Regions from separate parts of the Thioalkalivibrio sp. ALE17 genome, predicted to be linked through region 1. Evidence: predicted binding sites of a transcription regulator. Region 1 holds the regulator's gene; the other holds the start of a gene.
The links. Region 1 encodes FliA, which starts transcription of late flagellar genes. Its sites were predicted from a motif close to GCTAAAGTTNNNNNNNNNNCNGCCGATA; they were not measured.
Positions count from the first base shown of each region.

Region 2: H609_RS0108915 (YjfB family protein) is a predicted target of FliA. The motif match lies at 1,467-1,494, and genes of this name have one in related genera.

Region 1 covers NZ_AUDT01000004.1:165,445-168,795, forward strand. The annotation lists partial or broken gene flhF (flagellar biosynthesis protein FlhF) at 1-51, shown strand, start outside; gene H609_RS0105510 (MinD/ParA family protein) at 220-1,044, shown strand; gene H609_RS0105515 (RNA polymerase sigma factor FliA) at 1,041-1,808, shown strand; gene cheY (chemotaxis response regulator CheY) at 1,850-2,230, shown strand; gene H609_RS0105525 (protein phosphatase CheZ) at 2,326-3,102, shown strand; gene H609_RS0105530 (chemotaxis protein CheA) at 3,148-3,351, shown strand, end outside.
Region 2 covers NZ_AUDT01000012.1:91,731-95,081, reverse strand. The annotation lists gene H609_RS0108925 (CDP-alcohol phosphatidyltransferase family protein) at 1-371, shown strand, start outside; gene H609_RS0108920 (YceI family protein) at 364-1,002, shown strand; gene H609_RS0108915 (YjfB family protein) at 1,561-1,773, shown strand; gene H609_RS0108910 (class I SAM-dependent methyltransferase) at 1,966-2,595, opposite strand; gene folE (GTP cyclohydrolase I FolE) at 2,844-3,351, opposite strand, start outside.

The DNA.
Region 1 (3,351 bases):
CCGAGGACTTTCACCGGGTCGATACCGGGTATCTGACCCGACTGGCCCTGGAGGATGCCGCCGATGAACCCGGGGCAGCGGCCAATGCCCGCGAGACCTGGGCGGCCGAGCGCCTGGCGGAGATGGAACCGCCGCGACGCGCGCGCGCCCAGGCACGTCCGGCACGGGCGGCGGAGCCCGCCACGCTGGAACTGATTCAACCGGTCGGGAAGGGGCGCTATGCCACGCACTAACAAGCCGTTGAAGGTCATCGCGGTTGCCTCGGGCAAGGGCGGGGTGGGCAAGACCAACGTATCGGTGAACCTGTCGGTGGGCCTGGCCCGGCTCGGGCGCGAGGTCATGCTGTTCGACGCCGATCTGGGCCTGGCCAACGTGGACCTGCTGTTGGGGATGCGTCCCGAGCGCACGCTGCACGACCTGGTGACCGGGGACGTGGACAGCCTGGAGGACGTGCTCGTCCAGGGGCCGGACGGGGTGAAGGTGGTGCCGTCGGCTTCCGGGATCGCGGCGATGGCCAACCTGACGCCGGCCGAGCATGCCGGTTTGATCCATGCCTTCAGCGCCTATCGCAAACCCCTGGATGTGCTGATCGTGGACACCGCGGCCGGCCTGCAGGAATCCGTGACGTCGTTCTGCCGCGCGGTCCAGGAGACCCTGGTGGTGGTCTGCGACGAGCCCGCCTCGATTACCGACGCCTATGCCCTGATCAAGGTCCTGCACCGCGATCATGGCCTGCGTCGCTTCCGCATGGTGACGAACATGGTCGACGGCCGCGAAGGCGCCGAGCGACTGATGCAGAAGCTCAATACCGTCTGCGGCAACTACCTGCCGGAGGTGGTGCTCGACCTGGCCGGCTATATTCCGATGGACGATCACCTGCGAAAGGCGGTGCAGAAACGCGCGCCAGTGGTACAGCAGTACCCCGGGAGCCCGGCGGGGAAGGCCTTTGCCGAACTGGCACGGACCGTGGACCGCTGGCCGGTGGGGGGCGGTGACCACGGTGGCGTCGGGTTTTTCGTGGAACGGATGCTGCAGAGCGCATGATGACGACGCGTAATCGACTTTCCGGCTATCAGGCGACCTCCGCGGCCAGCGGCGGACACGAACAGCTGATTGCCGATCACGTCGAGCTGGTCCACCGCATCGCCCATCACCTGATGGCGCGGCTCCCCGCCTCGGTGCAGGTGGATGATCTGATTCAGGCGGGCATGATCGGGCTGCTCGAGGCGGCGCGCCAGTTCGAGGGCGGCCAGGGCGCGACCTTTGCCACCTACGCCGGCATCCGCATCCGTGGCGCGATGATCGACGAGCTGCGCCGCAGTGACTGGACACCGCGTTCGGTGCACCGCAACAGTCGGCGTATTGCCGCGGCGATCCAGACCGTCGAGGCGCGCGAGGGGCGGGCGGCGCGTGGCAGCGAGGTCGCCGCCGAGCTGGACGTGCCGATCGACCAGTACTACGAGATGCTGCAGGATCACGCCGGGGCCCACCTGTTCGCTTTGGACGACCTCGGCGGGGGTGACGACGGGGCTGATCGCGTGATCGAAGGGCAGGAGGTGTCGCCGGCCCGCACCCTCGAGGCCGGTGAGTTCCGTCAGGAACTGGCCGAAGCCCTCGGCGACCTCCCCGAACGCGAGCGGCTGGTGCTGTCGCTCTACTACATCGAAGAGCTCAACCTGCGCGAGATCGGTGCCGTGCTGGGCGTGACCGAGTCGCGCGTCAGCCAGATCCGAAGTCAGGCCACCATTCGACTGCGTGCCCGCCTGGGTTCGTGGCTCGAAGACGGTACGGCTTTGCAGTTATTCTAAAACCCACCCTACGAATCCCGGAGTGACGTGTGGACAAGGGAATGAAGATTCTCATCGTGGACGACTTTTCCACGATGCGGCGCATTATCAAGAACCTGTTGCGTGATCTTGGCTTCAACAATACCCAGGAAGCCGACGACGGCAGCACCGCGCTGCCGATGCTGCAGAACGGCGATTTCGACTTTCTGATCACCGACTGGAACATGCCCAACATGCCGGGGATCGACTTGCTGAAGGCCGTGCGCGCCGACCCGAACCTCAAGTCCATGCCGGTGCTGATGGTGACGGCGGAGGCCAAGCGCGACCAGATCGTCGAGGCGGCCGAGGCGGGCGTGAACGGCTACGTGGTCAAGCCGTTCACCGCCGAGACGCTGAAGGAAAAGATCGACAAGATCTTCGAACGCATTGAAGCACAGGGATAATCATGCGCCTGTGACCGATATGCCCGGCGCCCGTGGCACCGACCGCCGCGGGCGTTGTCCGAAACCTTCCGCGCCGTACCCGCAAGAGGCTTCTCATGACTGAACAGGAACACCCACCACGCGATGATCAGCTGGAGCTTGCGCGACAGCTGGTCAAGACGCTGGAGGCGGGCGACGACACGGGCGCCCGGGCGCTGGTGCAGGATCTGGCGCGCCCCTATGACCGCGAACTCTTCGACGAGCTGGGCAAGCTGACCCGCGATCTTCACGAGGCCCTGCAAAGCTTCCGCGGCGATTCGCGTCTGGTCGAACTGACCCAGGCGGAGATCCCGGACGCAAAGGAACGCCTGAATTACGTGGTCACGATGACCGAACAGGCGGCCCACGACACCATGAATGCCATTGAGTCGAGCCTGCCGATCGCGGAGTCGTTCAGCCAGCAGGCGGCCGACCTGACGGCGAAGTGGACGCGCTTTCGTAACCGCCAGCTCTCGGTGGAGGAGTTCCGGGACTTTGCCCGCGAGCTCGACACGTTCTTCGCGCAGGCGGGGGACGACACCGAGGAGCTGCGCCGGCTGCTCTCCGAGGTGCTGATGGCCCAGAGTTATCAGGACATTACCGGCCAGGTGATTCGCCGCGTGATCCAGCTGGTGACCGACCTGGAAGAGAACCTGGTGTCCCTGATCCGGCTCTCCAGCGGGCGCATGGAGCAGGTCGAGGCGGCCGAGGCGTCGCTTGAACAGCGCGAGGAGGATCGCGAGGCGGACCGCAAGGGTCACGGTCCCAGCGTGCCCAAGACTCAAGATTCCGCCGCGGATGTCGTTCAAGGACAGGACGAGGTGGACGATCTGCTATCGAGCCTGGGCTTCTAGGCAGTGCCCCTCATGCGAATGGCGCCACGCGACCGGAGAGACTGAATGGCCATCGACCCCAATGACGAAATCCTTCAGGACTTCCTGATCGAGGCCGGGGAACTGCTGGAGGGGCTCAACGAGCAACTCATCGACCTGGAACAGAATCCCGATGACCGGGATCTGCTGAATGCGGTCTTTCGTAGCTTCCATACCATCAAGGGTGGAGCCGGCTTCCTGAGCCTGGATCCCCTGGTGACCGTGTGCCAT
Region 2 (3,351 bases), on a different contig from region 1:
CGGACAGCGCCACCGCGTTCGGCGCCCGCTTCGACATGGAGCTGGACGCCGCCATGATCCTCGCCCTGTCGGTCCTCGTCTGGCAGATGACGGCAGTGGGGCCCTGGGTGATCCTGATCGGCCTGATGCGCTACGCCTTCGTGCTGGCCGCCCGCCCCCTGCCCTGGCTGGCCGCGCCACTGCCGCCCAGCCGGCGCCGCCAGGCCCTCTGCGTGTTGCAGACCGTGGTCCTGCTCCTGGTCCTGATCCCCGGCCTGCCCGCACCCGCCGCCATCACCATCGCCCTGGCCGGCCTGCTGGCCCTGGGCCTGTCCTTTGCCGTGGATATCCACTGGCTGTACCGCCACCGACCGGAGGTGTGTCATGACTGACGCCCGCAACAACCGCCACCCCGCCCGCCTGCGCCGCCTGCTGCTGGGTGGCCTGCTGGCCACGGCCCTCGCGCTGCCCGCACAGGCCCTGGCCGATGCCGACCGCTGGGTCATCGACCCCGACCACTTCGCGGTCGGCTTCCTGGTCGATCATGCCGGCTATGCCAAGGTCCTGGGCATGTTCCTGGAAGCCGAGGGCGAGTTCGTCTTCGACCCCGACACGGGCGAGCTGGGCGACGGCCATTTCGTCATCCAGACCGACAGCGTCTTCACCAACCACCAGGAACGCGACGACCACCTGCGCAACGAGGACTTCCTGAACGTCGAGGAATACCCGGAGATGCGCTTCACCGCCACGCGCTACGAGCCGACCGGGGAGAACACAGGGCGCCTGAGCGGCGGGCTCGAGCTGCTGGGCGAGACCCGGACCATCCACCTCGACGTGACCATCAACAAGGTCGGGCGCTACCCGTTCCCGCTCGGCGGCCTGTTCGGGCGGCCGTACGTGCTCGGTGCGTCCATGCGCGGCAGCTTCGACCGCTCCGACTTCGGCATGACCTACGGCCTGACCCGCGACATCGTCGGCGACGAGATCGAGCTGATCATCGAGTTCGAGGCCCAGCGCCAGTAAAGGCCGGCGGACTGAATGTATTCACCACGAAGCACACGAAGGCACGAAGAAGGGCCAGGGCGGATTGCACCACAGAGGGCACAGAGGACACGGAGAAGGACTGACTACAGGGCGACGCGCTGGAGCCGACGTTGCTGACGGGTGATCGCGGGGCACGGGGCAACACTCCCCCGTCACCCCGGCCGCAGCGAAGCGAAGAGCCGGGATCTCCGGACCCTGGCACCCATGTCACGGCGCACCCCGAAGGCGCGGGTCGCGATCGCCCCCAAATAGGCAGGATGCGGACGAGGCGAGCGAAACGCCCATTGAAGGTCAAGGGCGCTGTTCACCACGAAGGGCACGAAGATACGAAGGAAGGGGCAGGGCGGATCGAACCAGCCAGGGTATGGAGAAGGGCGGGGAGCCCGGTCGCACGGCGGTGGTGCCGTAGAACAGGAACCTTCTGAAAAAAATCGGGTTCGGGGGCTCAAGTCTGCGGGGATGCAGCCGTCACCGGGGGCAGGCCCGTTCCCCCTATCGAGTGCAACGGGCCTGCACATTCAGAACCGGGAGTACGAGATGGACGCAAGCGCGATTGCCGCGATGGCCACGCAGAACAGCCAGCAGCAGGTGGCCATGCAGAAAGACGTGGCCGTGCAGAAGAAGGCGATGGAGTCGCAGGAGATGGCGGCTCAGTCGATGCTGCAGGCCATGCCCGACATCGGCGAGATGCAGGCCGCCACTCAGGGTCTGCCGGACAACGTCGGCACCAACATCAACACGACCGCCTGAGACGTTACCAACTGTCCGTCCAGAAAGGCCCCGGCGCACTTTTGCCCGGGGCCTTCTCTTTACTGGGCCATCACCCGGCCCGTTCCGGCAACGTTCAAACTTCTCCGTGTCCTCCGTGACCTCTGTGGTTACACGCCCTTGCCCTTCCTTCGTATCTTCGTGCCCTTCGTGGTGAACAAAGGCCCTTGCCCTTCAGCCCCCATCCCCGGCATTACGCCCGGACGCATCCGCGGGCGCACGACAGACCCGCGCGGCGAAGCGCCGCATCACGCCCCGCGCCAGACGGTCTTCCGGATCGATGCAAAAGCCGGCCTGTTCCACCGCGGCCTCGGTATCGCGGTTCGGGTGACAGCCGCCGGTGATACAGGTCCAGGCCGGCTGCACCCGGTCCTGGGCGCGGGCCAGCAGCGGCCGCGTGTGGCGTACATGCTCAAGCATGCGTAGCTCGCCCGCCTCCGCCAGCACCCGGCGCACCTCGCCGAGGGCCCGTGGCGGATCCTGCACGCTGCAGAACACCAGGCCGGAGACCACGGTATCGAAGGCGCCGTCGGCAAATGGCAGGGCCTCGGCCCGCGCCACCACCAGCGGCACGGAAGGCGCCCGCCGCCGGGCCCGGCGCAGGGCCGCCAGGTCCGGGTCGATGCCGATGACCCGTTCCGGATCGGCGTACAGCGGCAGGTCGCGCCCGGTCCCGCAGCCGATCTCCAGTACGCGGCCGTGCGCACCGGCCACCAGACGCCGGCGCCAGCGCCGCAGGCCCAGCAACTCGGCACCGGCCATCAGGCCGTCGTACAACCAGGGGATCTGTTCCAGACCGCGCATCGAGACTCCCGGGGACAGGAAAATGTGATGCCCAGCACATTCTTTCGGCGACTGTCAGGAACCTGTTTCCACAGTCCCTGTCCACTTATACAAGTTGCGGAAATCATCGGCTCGTGGCAACGGCAGCCGGTTTTCCGCCGTTCGGACCAGAACCCTCCATCACACGGGTGTCCGGACGATCTTTGGCCCGGCCTTCGCGCCGGGCCATTTTTTTGTGTAGTGACACCGCCCGGCGGCCCCGGGAACGGTCAGTTGCCCGTGCGACCGATCAGATTGAGGAACTCGCGCCGGGTGCGGCCGTCCTCGCGGAAGGCGCCCAGCATCACCGAGGTCGCCATCGACGAATGCTGCTTCTCCACCCCGCGCATGGTCATGCACATGTGCTTGGCGTCCACCACCACGCCGACTCCCTTGGCGTTCGTCACCTGCATCAGGGCCTCGGCGATCTGGCGCGTCAGGCTCTCCTGGATCTGCAGGCGCGCCGCGAACATGTCGACAATCCGGGCGATCTTGGACAAACCGATCACCTTGCCATTGGGCAGGTAGGCCACATGCACCTTGCCGATGATCGGCAGCAGGTGATGCTCGCACAGGGAGTACAGTTCGATATCGCGCAGCAGCACCATCTCGTCGTTGTCCGACGAGAACAGGGCCCCGTTGACGATACTGTCCAGGTCCTGGTGATAGCCACGGGTGAGATACTGCATCGCCTTCGCGGCGCGCATCGGGGTATCCAGCAGGCCCTCGCGCTGCGGG